2 regions of the Streptomyces sp. CB09001 genome follow, and region 1 is predicted to be linked to the other one. Evidence: predicted binding sites of a transcription regulator. Region 1 holds the regulator's gene; the other holds the start of a gene.
The links. Region 1 encodes HrcA, which represses chaperone genes, less so after heat shock. Its sites were predicted from a motif close to TTNGCACTCNGNNNNNCNGAGTGCNAA; they were not measured.
Positions count from the first base shown of each region.

Region 2: a site for HrcA is predicted at 2,484-2,510, ahead of groES (co-chaperone GroES). Genes of this name have one in related genera too.

Region 1 covers NZ_CP026730.1:2,074,081-2,082,807, reverse strand. Annotated here, with positions in the region: gene hemW (radical SAM family heme chaperone HemW) at 1-145, shown strand, start outside; gene C4J65_RS09675 (Uma2 family endonuclease) at 246-824, shown strand; gene C4J65_RS09670 (DUF3097 domain-containing protein) at 802-1,623, opposite strand; gene C4J65_RS09665 (MBL fold metallo-hydrolase) at 1,658-2,401, opposite strand; gene hrcA (heat-inducible transcriptional repressor HrcA) at 2,567-3,583, shown strand; gene dnaJ (molecular chaperone DnaJ) at 3,584-4,720, shown strand; gene C4J65_RS09650 (nitronate monooxygenase) at 5,125-6,216, shown strand; gene C4J65_RS09645 (16S rRNA (uracil(1498)-N(3))-methyltransferase) at 6,213-6,962, shown strand; gene C4J65_RS09635 (hypothetical protein) at 7,447-7,962, shown strand; gene C4J65_RS09630 (S41 family peptidase) at 8,034-8,727, shown strand, end outside.
Region 2 covers NZ_CP026730.1:4,447,506-4,456,232, reverse strand. Annotated here, with positions in the region: gene C4J65_RS20905 (hypothetical protein) at 1-60, shown strand, start outside; gene groL (chaperonin GroEL) at 289-1,908, opposite strand; gene groES (co-chaperone GroES) at 2,029-2,337, opposite strand; gene C4J65_RS20890 (polysaccharide deacetylase family protein) at 2,680-3,426, opposite strand; gene C4J65_RS20885 (polysaccharide deacetylase family protein) at 3,423-4,343, opposite strand; gene C4J65_RS20880 (class I SAM-dependent methyltransferase) at 4,434-5,615, shown strand; gene C4J65_RS20875 (sigma-70 family RNA polymerase sigma factor) at 5,621-6,880, opposite strand; gene C4J65_RS20870 (YciI family protein) at 6,943-7,299, opposite strand; gene C4J65_RS20865 (LCP family protein) at 7,419-8,456, opposite strand; gene C4J65_RS20860 (LacI family DNA-binding transcriptional regulator) at 8,595-8,727, opposite strand, start outside.

The DNA of each region.
Region 1 (8,727 bases):
GCTGCGGGAGGCGGGGCTCGCGGCGTCGCGGCGGGCGCTGTCCGAGGGGCTGCTCCAGGAGGAGCCGTACGAGGCCGGGAGCGCGGTGCTGACGTTGCGCGGGCGCCTGCTGGCGGACGCGGTGGTGCGGGACCTGGTGGACTGATCACTCGGGGGAGTGAAACGGCGCGGAACGCGGGCTCGGCCCCTAACCTGATCCATAGGCTGCCGCCGACAGCACGCGGCGAATGTGGAGGGCCACGGAGATGACAGCTGTGGACGAACGTGGAGTCGCGGAGTTCTTCGCGGGGTTCGAGCCACCCGAGGGGCTCAAGGTGGAGCTTCTCCGGGGGGAAATCGTGATGATGGCCAGCCCTGATCTGGTGCACAACCGGATCGTCACTTCGCTGATGGATCAGATTCCGCACCGGCGGTGGGAACGGCTCCAGACCCAGGACGTCGATGTTGTCGACGAGGCCAGTGAGCCTGTGCCCGACCTGGTGGTCATGGAAGTCGGTGTTGGCCCGGACTCAGGGCGTCTTCTGCCGTCACAGATGATCACGATGGTCGTGGAAGTGGTCTCGAAGACCAGCGTCGACCGGGACTATGGCGTCAAACGCTTGATCTATGCTGCGGGCGAAGTGCCCGCCTACCTGATCGTCGACCCCGTCATGGCCCAGTGCGTTCTGTACTCGGAGCCGGTCGGACGAGGTGAGGGGGCTGACTACCAGGTGCAGCGGATCACTCAGTTCGGGACACCGCTGCCGCTGGAACTGTTGGACGTTGAGCTGGATACCACCGAGTTCGGCACTTACAAAGGCGTCAAGCCTCATCACCGCCCGTAACGAAGTCGATCAACTCCTCCACCCTCCCCAGCAACTCCGGCTCCAGGTCCTTGTAGGACCCCACCCCGGCCAGGATCGCCTGCCACACCGCCCCCGTGTTCTCCGACGGCCACCCCAGCGCGCGGCACACCCCGGTCTTCCAGTCCTGACCATGGGGGACGCGTGGCCAGCCCTCGATCCCCACCGACGACGGCTTCACCGCCTCCCAGATGTCGATGTACGGGTGGCCCACGACCAGCGCGTGCTCGCTGGTCACCGCCTCCGCGATGCGCCACTCCTTCGAACCCGGCACCAGGTGGTCCACCAGGACGCCCAGCCGCGCGTCCGGTCCCGGGGCGAAGTCGGCGACGATCGACGGAAGGTCGTCCACGCCGCCCAGGTACTCCACGACGACGCCCTCGATGCGCAGGTCGTCGCCCCAGACCTTCTCGACCAGCTCGGCGTCGTGCCGCCCCTCGACGTAGATGCGCCCGGCGCGCGCCACCCGCGCGCGTGCGCCGGGGACGGCGACGGACCCGGACGCCGTACGGGCGGGAGCGGACCGTGCCGGGCCGGGGGAGGGCGGCCTGACCAGCGTCACCACGCGGCCCTCAAGGAGGAAGCCGCGCGGTTCCAGCGGGAAGACGCGGTGCTTGCCGAAGCGGTCCTCCAGGGTCACCGTGCCCGCCTCGCAGCGGATCACGGCGCCGCAGAACCCGGTGCCGGGCTCCTCGACCACCAGGCCGGGATCGGCGGGCACCTCGGGAACGGGCTGCGATTTCTTCCACGGAGGGGTCAGGTCGGCGGAGTACTGGCGCATTCTGCCGACGATACGAGGAACGCCCGCCCCGTGATCAACGCGACACGCCGAACCGGGCGGCCAGCGCGTCCCGTTGGGCCCGGACGAACCTCGCGTCCACCACCGCTCCGTGACCGGGGACGTACAGCGCGTCGTCTCCGCCCACCGCCAGCAGCCGGTCCAGCGCGGCCGGCCAGCGCGACGGTACGGCGTCGGGCCCCGCCTGCGGCTCGCCGGACTCCTCCACCAGGTCCCCGCAGAACAGGACGTCCGGGGAGCCCGGCACCAGCACCGCCAGGTCGTGACCGGTGTGCCCCGGGCCCACGTCGGCCAGCAGGACCTGCCGTCCACCGCCCAGGTCCAGCCCGCGCTCACCCCGCACCTCGTGCCGGACGGGCCCGAGCGCCTCGGCCGCCGCCCGCGCCGCCCGCGCGTCCAGCCCCTCCGCCACCGCGTCCGCGCGCAGCGCCTCCCGCCCCTGTCCGCCCGGCGCGAACAGCGCGCCCGTGCCCGCCGCCCCGTACGCGCCGTACACCTCCGCGTCCGCGAACGCCGCAGCGCCGAAGACGTGGTCGAAATGCGGGTGGGTCAGCGCGAGATGTGTCACACGGCGGCCGGCGAGCCGCCGCGCCCCCTCACGCAACCGGGCGCCCTCGGCCAGGCTCGACCCCGCGTCCACCATCAGGACCGCGTCCGCACCGAGCACCAGCCCCGCCGTGCAGTCCCACCCCGGCAGCCGGCACCGCCCCACCCCGTCCGCCAGCCGCTCCCAGCCCAGCTCTTCCCAAGTCACCGTCACGGCGACGACGCTAACGGCTTGGTCCCGGCCTTGCCGGGGGCGTACCCCACGGCCGTACACTGGGCCGGGGAAGTCTGGCACTCGCGAGTCATGAGTGCCAGGGCAGACCGGTCAGACGGCTCAGACGGGCCGAAACGGGCGGACGACAGCTGGAGGTGCGCGCCGATGCTCAGTGAACGCAGGCTGAAGGTGCTGCGCGCCATCGTCCAGGACTACGTCGGCACCGAGGAACCGGTCGGCTCCAAGGCCCTCACCGAACGGCACAACCTCGGTGTCTCCCCGGCCACCGTGCGCAACGACATGGCGGCCCTGGAGGACGAGGGGTTCATCGCACAGCCGCACACCAGCGCCGGGCGCATCCCGACCGACAAGGGCTACCGGCTCTTCGTCGACAAGCTGGCGGGCGTCAAGCCGATGACCGCGCCCGAGCGGCGTGCCATCCAGAACTTCCTGGAGGGCGCCGTCGACCTCGACGACGTCGTGGCCCGCACGGTGCGGCTGCTGGCGCAGCTCACCCGGCAGGTCGCCGTCGTGCAGTATCCGTCGCTGACGCGCTCGACCGTGCGGCACGTGGAGCTGCTCGCGCTCGCGCCCGCGCGCCTGATGCTCGTGCTGATCACGGACACCGGCCGGGTCGAGCAGCGGATGGTCGACTGCCCGGCGCCGTTCGGCGAGGCGTCGCTGGCCGATCTGCGGGCGCGGCTCAACAGCCGGGTCGCGGGGCGCCGTTTCACGGATGTGCCGGCTCTGGTGGAAGATCTGGCGGAGCCCTTCGAGGCCGAGGATCGCGGTACGGTCTCCACCGTGCTCTCCACTCTCCTGGAGACGCTGGTCGAGGAGAACGAGGAGCGGCTGATGATCGGCGGCACCGCCAATCTGACCCGCTTCGGGCACGACTTCCCCTTGGTGATCCGGCCGGTGCTGGAGGCGCTGGAGGAGCAGGTCGTGCTCCTCAAGCTGCTCGGCGAGGCGAAGGATCCGGGCGTGACCGTACGGATCGGTCACGAGAACGCCCACGAGGGACTCAACTCAACGTCCGTCGTGTCGGTCGGCTACGGTTCGGGCGGCGAGGCGGTTGCCAAGCTCGGCGTGGTCGGACCGACCCGCATGGACTACCCGGGAACGATGGGAGCGGTACGCGCAGTGGCACGGTACGTCGGACAGATCCTGGCGGAGTCGTAGGTGGCCACGGACTACTACGCCGTACTCGGCGTGCGCCGCGACGCTTCCCAGGACGAGATCAAGAAGGCGTTCCGGAGGCTCGCCCGCGAGCTGCACCCGGACGTCAACCCCGATCCGAAGACCCAGGAGCGGTTCAAGGAGATCAACGCCGCCTACGAGGTGTTGTCGGACCCGCAGAAGAAGCAGGTCTACGACCTCGGCGGCGACCCCCTCTCGCAGGCCGCCGGCGGCGGCGCGGGCGGCTTCGGCGCGGGTGGCTTCGGGAACTTCTCGGACATCATGGACGCGTTCTTCGGCACGGCGTCGCAGCGCGGGCCGCGCTCGCGCACCCGCCGCGGCCAGGACGCGATGATCCGCATCGAGGTCGAGCTGGACGAGGCCGCGTTCGGTACGACCAAGGACATCCAGGTCGACACGGCCGTGGTCTGCAACACCTGCAACGGCGAGGGCGCCGCGCCCGGCACGTCGGCCCAGACGTGCGACATGTGCCGCGGCCGCGGTGAGGTCTCGCAGGTCACCCGGTCCTTCCTGGGCCAGGTCATGACCTCCCGCCCCTGCCCGCAGTGCCAGGGCTTCGGCACCGTGGTCCCGACTCCGTGCCCCGAGTGCGCGGGCGACGGCCGGGTCCGCTCGCGGCGCACCCTGACGGTGAAGATCCCGGCCGGTGTCGACAACGGCACCCGGATCCAGCTCGCGGGCGAGGGCGAGGTCGGCCCCGGCGGCGGCCCCGCCGGCGACCTGTACGTCGAGATCCACGAGCTGCCCCACTCGACCTTCCAGCGCCGCGGCGACGACCTGCACTGCACGGTCACCATCCCCATGACGGCGGCGGCCCTCGGCACGAAGGTGCCGCTGGAGACCCTCGACGGCATGGAGGAGGTCGACATCCGCCCGGGCACCCAGTCCGGCCAGTCGATCCCGAAGCACGGCCGGGGCGTCACCCACCTGCGCGGCGGCGGCCGCGGCGACCTCATCGTGCACGTCGAGGTCACCACCCCGGGCAAGCTCGACCCCGAACAGGAACGCCTCCTGCGCGAGCTGGCCAAGCTCCGCGGCGAGGAACGCCCGACGGGGCAGTTCCAACCGGGGCAGCAGGGGTTGTTCTCGCGGCTGAAGGATGCTTTCAACGGGCGCTGAGGCGTGGACGTGGAGCTTGGCGGGCGTCGGTTTGCTGTGCGGGTGTGGGCGGCGGCCGGGGTCTGCCGGGGGTCCGGGGGTTGCCCCCGGGCAGGCACAGTCAGCCGGGGCGGCAAGGGTTGTTCTCGCGGCTGAAGGATGCTTTCAACGGGCGCTGAGGCGTTGACGTGGAGCTTGGCGGGCGTCGGTTTGCTGTGCGGGTGTGGGCGGCGGCCGGGGTCTGCCGGGGGTCCGGGGGTTGCCCCCGGGCAGGCACAGTCAGCCGGGGCGGCAAGGGCTGTTTTCCCGGTTGAAGGACGCCTTCAACGGGCGCTGACGCCGTGCGTTCCGATGCGGATGCTCCTGGCGTATGCCAACGGAAGCCCGGATTCGGACTTGTGTGGAGGACGTGACAACATGCCGTCATGTCCTCCGCACTGACCGATCTCTTCCCCTACCCGATCGTGCAGGCGCCCATGGCGGGCGGCGTCTCCGTGCCGCGGCTCGCGGCCGCGGTGTCCGAGGCGGGCGGGCTGGGCTTCCTGGCCGCCGGTTACAAGACCGCGGACGGGATGTACCAGGACATCAAACAGCTGAGGGGGCTCACGAGCCGGCCCTTCGGCGTCAACCTCTTCCTCCCGCAGCCGGAGACGGCCGATCCCGCCGCCGTCGACGTCTACGCCCACCAGCTGGCCGGCGAGGCCGCCTGGTACGAGACCGAGCTGGGCGACCCCGACTGCGGCCGGGACGACGGCTACGACACCAAGCTCGCCGTACTGCTGGACAACCCCGTGCCGGTGGTGTCCTTCCACTTCGGCGTCCCCAGCCGCGAGGTCGTCGACTCCCTGCACCGCGTGGGCACCTTCGCTCTGGTCACCGCGACCACCGCAGAGGAGGCCCGGGCCGTCGAGCAGTCCGGCGCCGACGCGGTGATCACCCAGGGCGTCGAAGCCGGCGGCCATCAGGGCACCCACCGGGACAACCCGGAGACCGGCGGCAGCACCGGACTGCTGTCGCTGGTCGCCCAGGTCCGCGAGGCGGTGAGCCTGCCGATCGTCGCCGCCGGCGGCATCATGCGCGGCGGCCAGATCGCCGCGGTCCTCGCGGCCGGAGCGAGCGCGGCCCAGCTGGGCACCGCCTTCCTCGCCACCCCCGAGTCCGGCGCGCACGACCTGCACAAGCAGGCGCTGACCAACCCGCTCTTCGTCCGCACCGAACTCACCCGCGCCTTCTCCGGCCGCCCGGCCCGCGCCCTGGTCAACCGCTTCCTGCGCGAGCACGGCCGCTACGCCCCCGCCGCCTACCCCGAGGTGCACCACCTCACCTCGCCGGTGCGCAAGGCGGCGGCGAAGACGGGCGACGCGCAGGGCATGGCGCTGTGGGCGGGACAGGGACACCGGATGGCCCGGGAGCTGCCCGCGGGACAGCTGGTGGAGGTGCTGACGGCCGAACTCGCCGACGCCGGGACAGCGTTGTCGGGACTGTCGGGCTATGCGACGGGGGGCGGCGCCCGATGACGGCACCGGTGTTCGTGGTCGACTCCCTGCGGCCGCAGGACCTGCCCGACGGGGAGTACGTCCTCGACGGCCCCGAGGGGCGCCACGCCGTCTCCGTGAAGCGGCTGCGGGCCGGTGAGGACGTCGTCCTCACCGACGGGCGCGGCCACTGGGCCGAGGGCTCGGTGAAGGCCGCGGAGGGCAAGGACCGCCTGGTCGTCACCGTCCCGGGCGGCGTGCGCGAGGAGCCCGCCGAGCAGCCCCGCATCACCGTCGTCCAGGCCCTGCCCAAGGGCGACCGCGGTGAGCTGGCCGTCGAGACGATGACCGAGGTCGGGGTCGACGCGATCGTGCCCTGGGCGGCGTCCCGGTGCATCACGCAGTGGAAGGGCGAGCGCGGCCTGAAGGCGCTCGGCAAGTGGCGGGCGACGGCCCGGGAGGCCGGCAAGCAGTCCCGCCGGGTCCGCTTCCCCGACGTCGCGGACGCGGCGAGCAGCAAGCAGGTTGCCTCACTTCTGGCCGACGCCGCCTTCGCCGCCGTACTCCATGAGAGCGGCGACGTCCCCCTGTCGGACGCCGAACTCCCCGCCTCCGGCGACATCGTGCTGGTGGTCGGTCCCGAAGGCGGGGTGTCCCCGGACGAGTTGGCCCTCTTCGCCGAGGCCGGTGCGGCGCCCTACCGCCTGGGCCGCAGCGTTCTGCGCACCTCCACCGCGGGCACCGCCGCGACCGCCGTACTCCTGGCCCGCACCGGCCGCTGGTCCTGACGTCGCCGGATCGCCGGGTCCCGGCGGCCCCGGCCGGCCGTCGGTGGCGGCGACCGCGGCGGGGAACAGCTCCCAGCCGTCCAGCTCCACCGGCCGGCCCCCGGGCCCGGGCAGCAGCGCACGCCGCCCGGCCTCCTCGACCAGCGCCCGTACGACCCCGGGTTCGCGCAGGTTGAGCAGGTTGCCGCGGCCGTCCCCCACGCAGCCCTCGTACCAGGAGCCGCCCTCCGTGGTCCACCGCCCGGAGCCGGGCGCACCCGCTCGGAAGACGAACCGGACCCGGACCCCGTCCCGGTACAGCGTGAGCGCGTCCCGCCAGACGCCGTCGCGGCCCCGTTTCTGCCGGTGACTCCACAGCCAGGTGGCGCGTTCGTCCATGACGAGCCTGCGCTGCCTGCGGTCGTTGCCCATGGCGCCCACGGTAGTGAGGAGTGGCCGTATGCGCCCTACCCCCGGGTCCCCGACCGATGGGACGCTGCCCTTCATGTGGGCAATGAGACGGATTCGGCGCATCGCTCCGGTGGCCGTCGGCGCGGCCGTCGCCGTCGGTGGTCTCGTCGCGTGCGAGCCGGGCGGACTCAGCTCCGCGACGGTCGCCCACACGACCGACCAGACCGTGACCCGGGAACTGCAGCGGCAGCAGGCGGAGGTGCGCTGGCTCACCTGCACCGCCTCCTACGGCGACAAGGGCACCACGGCCTCGGCGAGCGAGGACGCGGTCGCCTCCGTGCACTGCGAGGGCAGGACCGACGACGGCAAGGACGTCACCGTCGACGGCAAGGTCACCCGGGTCGTCAACGGCGCCTGCGTGCGCGGCAGCCTGACCGCGAAGGTGGACGGCAAGGAGCGGTTCCGGGTGAAGGGGCTGGGCGACTGCGACGCCACCAGCGCCCCGCCCGCGAACCGGCCCTCCCAGAACGGGCCGGGGCCCACCGTGACCGTCACCCGGACCATCTGGTGCCCGGACGACCCGCACTGCCGGCCGGTGGAGGGCAAGTAGCCGGAAGGAACGGGTCCTCGGCCGGGAAGTGATCCAAACCTCTGTCGGCGGGCCGCGCCCCTGCATAGGGTATGGGGGTGACTCAGCCCGCAGCGCCTGCCTACCTCCGCTTTCCGCACCCGCACGGCGAGTTGGTCGCCTTCACCGCCGAGGACGACGTGTGGCTCGCCCCGCTCGACGGCGGCCGGGCCTGGCGGGTCAGCGCCGACAACGTGCCGGTGAACCACCCGCGCATCTCGCCCGACGGCACCAAGGTCGCCTGGACCTCCACCCGTGACGGCGCCCCCGAGGTGCACGTCGCGCCCGTCGACGGCGGCCCCGCCAAGCGCCTCACCCACTGGGGCAGCATCAGGACCCAGGTACGCGGCTGGACCGCCGAGGGCCGCGTCCTCGCCCTGAGCACCTACGGCCAGGCCAGCCTGCGCCGCAGCTGGGCCCGCGCGGTCCCGCTCGACGGCGGACCGGCGACCACCCTGCCCTACGGCCCCGTCGGCGACGTCGCTCAGGGCCCGCACACCGTGCTGCTGTCCGCACCGATGGGCCGCGAGGCCGCCTGGTGGAAGCGGTACCGGGGCGGCACCGCGGGCAAGCTGTGGATCGACCGTGAGGACGACGGCGAGTTCGCCCGCCTGCACGACGGCCTCGACGGCAACATCGAGTACCCCTTCTGGGTCGGTGACCGGATCGCCTTCCTCTCCGACCACGAGGGCACCGGCGCCCTCTACTCCTCCCTCGCCGACGGCTCCGACCTGCGCCGGCACACAC
Region 2 (8,727 bases), 2.4 Mb from region 1:
GGGGGGTGGCTGCGGGGGCGGCTCGCCGAGCGCGTACTGCCGCTGAGCGGACTGCTGTGACGGCGCTGTTCTGAGGTTCGTCAGGTGCAACGCCCCAAGGGGCGCGGGGATCCGCGCGACCGGCCACAACGGCGCCGCACCCGGCAACGAACCCGACGGGGCAGACGCCGGCCCGGCACGGGCACCGGAACCGGCGACCAAAAAGAGAACGGTGCCCAGCCCCCGCAGGAGAACGGTGCCCAGCCCCCGCAGGGGACCGGGCACCGTTCGCTCAGCTCAGCGCGGCGCTCAGTGGGCGTGGCCGTGGCCCGCGGCGGCCGGCTCTTCCTCTTCCTTCTTCTCGACGACGAGGGTCTCGGTCGTCAGCAGGAGGGAGGCGATGGAGGCGGCGTTCTCCAGGGCGGAGCGGGTGACCTTCACCGGGTCGATGACGCCGGCCTTGACCAGGTCGCCGTACTCGCCGGTGGCGGCGTTGAAGCCCTGGCCCTTGTCGAGCTCGGCGACCTTGGAGGTGATGACGTAACCCTCCAGGCCGGCGTTCTCGGCGATCCAGCGCAGCGGCTCGACGGCGGCGCGACGGACGACCGCGACACCGGTGGCCTCGTCGCCGGTCTTGCCGAGGTTGCCCTCGAGCACCTTGACGGCGTGGACCAGCGCGGAGCCACCACCGGAGACGATGCCCTCCTCGACCGCGGCGCGGGTCGCGGAGATGGCGTCCTCCAGACGGTGCTTGCGCTCCTTCAGCTCCACCTCGGTGGCGGCGCCGACCTTGATCACGCACACGCCGCCGGCCAGCTTCGCGAGGCGCTCCTGGAGCTTCTCGCGGTCCCAGTCGGAGTCCGTGGACTCGATCTCGGCCTTGATCTGGTTGATGCGGCCCTCGACCTCGTCGCGCTTGCCGGCACCGTCGACGATCGTGGTGTCGTCCTTGGTGACGGTGATGCGGCGGGCGGTGCCGAGCACGTCCAGACCGACCTGGTCGAGCTTGAGGCCGACCTCCTCGGAGATGACCGTGGCGCCGGTGAGGACGGCCATGTCCTGCAGCATCGCCTTGCGGCGGTCGCCGAAGCCGGGGGCCTTGACGGCGACCGCGTTGAAGGTGCCTCGGATCTTGTTGACGACGAGGGTGGAGAGCGCCTCGCCCTCCAGGTCCTCGGCGATGATCAGCAGCGGCTTGGAGGCGTTGGCCTGGATGACCTTCTCCAGCAGCGGCAGCAGGTCCGCGATGGAGGAGATCTTGCCCTGGTTGATCAGGATGTACGGGTCGTCGAGGACGGCCTCCATGCGCTCCTGGTCCGTCACGAAGTACGGCGACAGGTAGCCCTTGTCGAAGGCCATGCCCTCGGTGAAGTCCAGCTCCAGACCGAAGGTGTTGGACTCCTCGACGGTGATGACACCGTCCTTGCCGACCTTGTCCATCGCCTCGGCGATCAGCTCGCCGACCTGCTGGTCCTGGGCGGACAGACCGGCGACGGCGGCGATGTCGGACTTCTCGTCGATCGGGCGGGCGGTCGCGAGGAGTTCCTCGGACACGGCCGCGACGGCCGCGTCGATGCCCTTCTTCAGCAGCGCCGGGGAGGCACCCGCGGCGACGTTCTTCAGGCCCTCGCGCACGAGCGCCTGGGCGAGCACGGTGGCGGTGGTGGTGCCGTCACCCGCGATGTCGTTGGTCTTGGTCGCCACCTCCTTCACCAGCTGGGCGCCGAGGTTCTCGTACGGGTCCTCGACCTCGACCTCGCGGGCGATGGTGACGCCGTCGTTGGTGATGGTGGGGGCGCCGAACTTCTTGTCGATGACGACGTTGCGGCCCTTGGGGCCGATCGTCACCTTCACGGTGTCGGCGAGCTTGTTGACGCCGCGCTCGAGGGCGCGACGGGCGTCCTCGTCGAACTTCAGGATCTTCGCCATGGGAGCGTGAGCCCTCTTCCGGAAATCTTGGGGTTATACGGCAACTGCGCCCCCGACGCCCGGCTTTTTATGGTCGCGGGAGCCAGGGGCGCAGCTGGAAAGCAAGGTGCTTCGGGTGAACTACTTCTCGACGATCGCGAGCACGTCGCGGGCCGAGAGGACGAGGTACTCCTCGCCGTTGTACTTCACCTCGGTGCCGCCGTACTTGCTGTAGAGCACGACGTCGCCGACGCTGACGTCGAGCGGAAGGCGGTTGCCGTCCTCGAAGCGGCCCGGGCCGACGGCCAGGACGACGCCCTCCTGGGGCTTCTCCTTGGCGGTGTCCGGAATGACCAGGCCCGAAGCCGTGGTCTGCTCGGCGTCGAGCGGCTGGACCACAATGCGGTCCTCGAGCGGCTTGATGGCAACCTTGGAGCTGGTGGTCGTCACGATCCGACCTCCCCCTTCGGAGATCTCACGGGGTTAACTGTCTGAGGTGGCGACCAGGTGGATCCGTCGTCGCGGGTGCCGGACCTGCCCGTCGCGTAGTTGGCACTCTCCAGTGGGGAGTGCCAGGGCCGAGACTATGACTGCGATTAGCACTCGGTCAAGCGGAGTGCCAATGCCGGCGGCGCGTCGGCGGGGTTTTCGGGTGAACGCCGGTTCGTGGAGGCACCCCCGCGTTGGTGCCGGGCTCGCTGGGGGCTGCGCCCCCAGGCCCCCCTTTTCGGCCTGGCCGGCCTCGTCCTCAAGCGCCGGACGGGCTGGATTGTGCCGGTCGGCATCGAGAAGTCACAGGTAATTTTCCAGGTCGCCCACCCTCAGCCCCTGCTCCTCGATCGTCTCCAGCAAACGTTCCGTGCGGGCCGTCAGGTTCGTGGCCGTCGGGTGGTCCGGGTCAACGGCGACGATGTCGCCGGGGTGGAGGCGGTGGCCGCCGCGGGTGTAGGTGAGGGTGCCGTCGGCGTCGAGGGTGGCGCGCCACAGGACCAGGGCCGTGATGCCGCAGTCGGCGGCGGCGCGCAGGGTCGTGGTGTCGTACGTGCCGTGCGGCGGGCGGAAGAGGCGGGCGCGGACGCCGAAGCGGGACCTGAGCTTGGTCTGCTGGCCGCAGATCTCGGCGCGCTGGCCGGCGTAGGGCAGGCCGCGCAGGGAGCGGTGGTCGAGGGTGTGGTTCTGCAGGCTCGCGCCGAACGGGCGCAGCCGGGCGAGGTCGCCGTACGCCGGTCCGGCGACGGTGTCGGTGAGGAACAGGGTGACCGGGAGCCGCCGTTCGCGGATCAGGCCGGCGAAGGCGGGGTCGCGCTCGGCGCTGTCGTCGTAGGTGAGGAAGACGACCGGGTCGTCGGTGCGGACGTGGTCCACGACGGGCGGCAGGTGACGGCCCCGGTCGGCGTCCTGGGCGGGGTCCCCGGCCGCCGCCGCGTGTTCGGCGGGGGCGGCGATCCGGTCGCAGCCGGTGAGCGGGAGCAGCAGGAGCAGCGGGAGCAGGAGGGCGGCCGGGGCAGCGCCGGCCGGGCGGGACCGCCCTCGCCTCACAGGTAGTCCTCCAGGCGGGCCACCGCGTATCCGTCGGCGGTGATCCGGTCCAGGAAGCGGCGGACCATGTCGGTCATCGTGCCGTCCCAGTCGTCCTCGCCCCGGAAGTGGGTGAGGACGATGTCGCCGGGGTGCAGATCCTGGTCCCACTCGCGGTACTCCCAGTGGTCGACGTACACCTCCTCGCTCCAGATCGGGGCGTACTTGATCCCGCAGGACTTGGCGGCGCGCAGGGTGTCGCCGTTGTAGTTGCCGTAGGGCGGGCGGAAGAGGACGGGGCGCTTGCCGTAGTGCTTCTCCATCACGTCCTGCATGCCGCAGATCTCCCGCTTCTGCTGCGCGTAGGAGAGCCCGGGGAGGTAGGGGTGGCTCAGGGTGTGGTTGTTGAGGGTGACGCCGCGGGCCTGCATCTTCTTGAAGTAGCCGTAGTCGTCCTTGATCTCCTCGTCGGTGAGGAAGACGGTGTACGGGATCTTCAGCTCGCTCATCATCCTCAGGAACGCCGGGTCCTTCTCGGCGCCGTCGTCGATGGTGAGGAAGACGACCTTCTCCTTGGTGGGGACCGTGGTGAACACCGGCGGGAGGCCGTCCTCCTCCTGGCCGTCGACCTCGAAGCCCTCGCGGGCCTCGATCTCCGGCTTCTTCGCGGGGGGCGCGGGGGCCGTCAGCGGGACCTTCTTGAGGTCCCAGCGCTTGGCGGCGGCGGCCAGAGCCGCCCGGGCCTCGCGAGCCTTCGCCGCGCCGTCGACCGCGTGGGCCGGGGGCGCCTGCTGACCGGGGGCGCCCCGCACGCTTTGGTCCTCTGCCTGCGCACAGCCGCCGGCGAGGGCGGCGATGGCGAGGACCGCGGTGGCACGAGAGGCCCGGGACACGCGACGCGATGCCCGATATTTGTCATTTTGTACGACTGCTCGCATGGTGCCGGATCCTCGCAGCCGCCCCCGGCCGAACCCGGCCCGACACCGCGCCGGAGGCACACCATCCACCGACTGGCCCACAATGACCCGGTGAACGACCTCGACTTCCTCCTCACCCCCGAAGGCCGCGCGCTCCTCGACGAGGTGCGCGACACCGACCCCGCCCGGGAGTTGGCGGTCGCGACCCGGCTGCGGCGCACGCATCCCGCCGAGCTGGTCTCGGCGGCACTCGGGCAGGCGCGGCTGCGGCAGCGGGCGGTGGCGAAGTTCGGGGCCGAGGACGCCGGGCGGATGTTCTTCACTCCGAACGGGGTCGAGCAGTCGACGCGGGCGAGTGTGGCGGTGCACCGGGCGGAGTGCCTCCGGGCGCTCGGGGTACGGTCCGTCGCCGACCTGTGCTGCGGGATCGGCGGCGACGCGATCGCGTTCGCCCGCGCCGGGATCCGGGTCCTCGCCGTCGACCACGACCCGGTCACCGCGGCGGCGGCCCGCGCCAACGCCGACGCGCTCGGGCTCGCCGACCTGATCGAGGTGCGCGAGGCCGACGTGACGGAGGTGGACACGGCCGGATACGACGCCGTGTTCGTCGACCCCGCCCGGCGTTCCTCCAAACGCGGCCGGATCTTCGACCCGGAGGCGTACTCCCCGCCCCTGTCCTGGGCGGTGTCCGCCGCGCTCGGGGCGCCGCTCGGCCTGCTGAAGATCGCGCCCGGCATTCCGCACGAGGCGATCCCCCCGGAGGCGACGGCAGAGTGGGTCTCGGACGGCGGGGACGTCAAGGAGGCCGTGCTGTGGTTCGGCCCGGACGTGACGCCGGGGGCGCGGCGGGCGACGCTGCTGCCCGCCGGAGCGGGGATCTACGCGACGCCCGCGACCATGCTGCCGGACCCCGAAGCCCGCCCGGTCGGGAGGTACCTGTACGAGCCGGACGGTGCCGTCATCCGCGCCCACCTGGTCGCCGAGGTGGCCGAGGACCTGGACGGCGGGCTGATCGACCCGACCATCGCCTACGTCACCGCCGACGAAGCGCACCGCACGCCGTACGCCACCGCCTACGAGATCACCGACCAGCTCCCGTTCAACGTCAAGAAGCTGAAGGCGCTGCTGCGGGAGCGCGGGGTCGGGACGCTGACGGTGAAGAAGCGGGGCTCGGCGGTCGAGCCGGAGGAGCTGCGGAAGAAGGTCAAGCCGCAGGGGCCGAACGCCGCGACGGTGTTCCTGACCCGGGTCGCGGGGGCGCCGACGATGCTGATCGGGCACCCCGTCCGGTAGGACGGCTAGCGGGCCTCCGCCTCCCGCGCCCGGCGCCGCAGGAGCGCGCGTTCGCGGGCGTTGCGGGTCAGGGAGGCGGCCCGTTCGAACTCCTCGCGGGCCTCCGCCGTGCGGTCCAGGCGGAGCAGGAGGTCGCCCCGGACGCTGGGGAGCAGGTGGTAGTCGCGCAGGGCCGGTTCCGCGGCGAGGGCGTCGACGAGGGCCAGGGCGGGGGCCGGGCCCTCGGCCATCGAGACGGCGACGGCGCGGTTGAGTTCGACGACCGGGGACGGGGCACGGGCCGCGAGCAGGCCGTAGAGCGTGGCGATGCGCGGCCAGTCGGTCTCCTGGTAGGTGAGGGCCGTGGCGTGGCAGGCGGCGATCGCGGCCTGGAGGGCGTACGGGCCCGGCCCTCCGACGCCGGTGGTGGCGTGGGCGTGGCCGAGGGCGGTGACGCCGCGGGCGATGAGCAGGCGGTTCCAGCGGCGGCGGTTCTGGTCCCGCAGCAGCACCGGCTCGCCGTCGGGGTCGGTACGGGCGGCGGTGCGGGAGGACTGGAACTCCAGCAGTGCGGTCAGGCCGTGGACCTCGGGCTCCTTCGGCATCAGGGCGGACAGGACGCGGGCCAGGCGCAGGGCGTCCTCGCACAGGGCGGGGCGGAGCCAGTCGTCGCCGGCGGTGGCCGCGTAGCCCTCGTTGAAGATCAGGTAGATGACCTCGAGGACCGAGCCGAGCCGGGCCGCGCGGTCCGGCCCGTACGGCACCTCGAAGGCGACGTTCTTCCTGGCCAGGGTGCGTTTGGCGCGGACGATGCGCTGGGCGACGGTCGGTTCGGGGACGAGCCGGGCGCGGGCGATCTCGGGGGTGGTCAGGCCGCCGAGCAGGCGGAGGGTGAGGGCGATGCGGGCCTCGGCGGACAGCACCGGGTGGCAGGCGGTGAAGACCAGCCGCAGCAGGTCGTCGTCGATGTCCTCGGGGTCGGCGGGCTCCTCGGGCGGGGGCGCCGAGGCGGGCAGGTCCCGGCCGATCTCGGCGAGCTTGCGGGCGTAGGTCTCCCGGCGCCGGATCAGGTCGACGGCGCGGCGGCGGGCGGTGGTCATGAGCCAGGCGCCCGGGTTGTCGGGCACGCCGTCCCTCGGCCACTGCTCCAGGGCGGCGACCAGGGCGTCCTGGGTGAGTTCCTCGGCGATGCCGACGTCCCGGACGAGCCGGGCGACCCCGGCGATCACGCGGGGCGACTCGAGCCGGAAGACGGTTTCGAAGGCTGCGGTGGGCTGTGCTTCCACAGCCCACCATGCAACACCCTCGGGGCGCCGGGACAAAGCGGGAACCGGTGCCCCGCGTCGGCTCAGCCCTCCATCAGCTCGCGGACCTCGCAGGTCACCGTCCAGTACTCCTCGTGCACCTTCAGGAACCGCTTGGTCCACTCGACGGCCTCGGCCAGGTCCTTGGCCTGGAGGAGGGAGTAGCCGCCGATGACCTCCTTGGTCTCGGTGAAGGGCCCGTCGGTGACGGAGAGCTGTCCGCCCTCGTAGTGGACGCGGGTGCCCTGGGCGGTCGGGGTCAGGCCGGCCGTGTCCAGCAGGACGCCGGCCTTGGTCATCTCCTCCATCAGCTTCTCCATCCGCTGGATCAGCTCCGGGCTGGGGCCGCCGGCGAGGGCGTCGGACTCCTCGATGCGGATGAGGGACAGGTAGCGGGGCATGGTGACTCCTCGGGTGGTCCGGCTGCCGGGCTTCTCCCGGCCTCTCACCCTTGCGTCGAACGGGCCGGCCGCGGATCGACACACGCCGGCAAGATTTCCGGGACCTCTCTCGGCGCATCTCAGCGCAGCGATTCCCACAGCTCGGCGGCGTCCGGCTGATCTGCCACCACCCGGTTGGGGTCCGAGGGGGCGGGCAGCACCGGCATCGTCAGCGTGCGTACGTCGTCCGCGGCGAGGTCCCCGAGGCTGCGGCCCAGGTTCGTCAGCTCGCCCAGCGAGTCCAGGCCGGTGTCGGTGGTGAGGCTGCCGGTGAGGGCGTCGGCGACCTGGTAGAGCCTGGCGGGGTCGGTGAGCAGGTCGGTGGCGGAGATCTGCTCGAGGAGCGCCTTGACGAGCTTGTGCTGGAGCTCTATCCGGGCGAGGTCGCTGCCGCCGGCCAGTCCGTACCGGGTGCGGGCCAGGCCGAGGGCCTCGGTGCCGTCGAGGTGGTGGGTGCCGGCGTCCAGGTGCAGGTGGCTCTTGTCGTCGTCGATGTCCACGTCCGTGGTGACGGTGACCCCGCCGAGCGCGTCGACCAGGCCGGCGAAGCCGGAGAAGTCGACCTCGACGTAGTGGTCCATGCGCACGCCGGTGAGCGACTCGACGGTCTTCACGGCGCAGACCGGACCGCCCAGTTCGTAGGCGGTGTTGAACATCGCGCCGCTCGCCGCCCTGGTCGTACCGCCGGACGGCAGCGGGCAGGAGGGCCGCTCGACGAGGGTGTCGCGCGGGATGCTGACGACGGTGGCGGCGGTGCGGCCCGCGTCGAGGTGGACGACCATCGCCGTGTCCGAGCGGGCTCCCCCGCTGTCGCCGCCGCCCAGCTCCTGGTTCTCCTCGCCGCTGCGCGAGTCGGAGCCGAGGACGAGGAGGTTGAGGGCGCCGGTGGGCACCGGTGAGGCGGAGGGCGAGGCGGAAGGGACGGCGACCGGTCGCGCGGGGCGGTCGTCTCCGAGCGCGCCGTTGATGTCGACGCTTTTGATGTTGCCGTTCAGGTGCCAGTAGGCCCAGCCCGCCGCCCCGGCGCCGAGCAGCAGGGAGCCGGCCAGGGCCAGGCCGGCCACCTTCAGCCCCTTCCGGCGGCTGCGCCGCCCGTCCCGTCCGCCCCGCGCCGCCATGCGTCAGCCCCCGCCCTGCCAGTCCCGTCCGCGTCCCCACCCGGATGCCCCACCGGAAGGAACATAAGTCCGAATTATTGAAACTGGAACAGGTGGGTCGGGCTTCTGCGGAAATTCTCAGACTGAGGGCTTATCCGCTCATCCCGCCGCGGCCTGGCCATCCCGGGGCGGCGCCGTGCTGCTGCGCACCTCCAGGCTGGTGGCCAGCTCCACGCGGGTCGCCGTCGAGGAGCCGTCGTCCCGCCCGAGGTCCAGGACCAGCCGGGCCGCC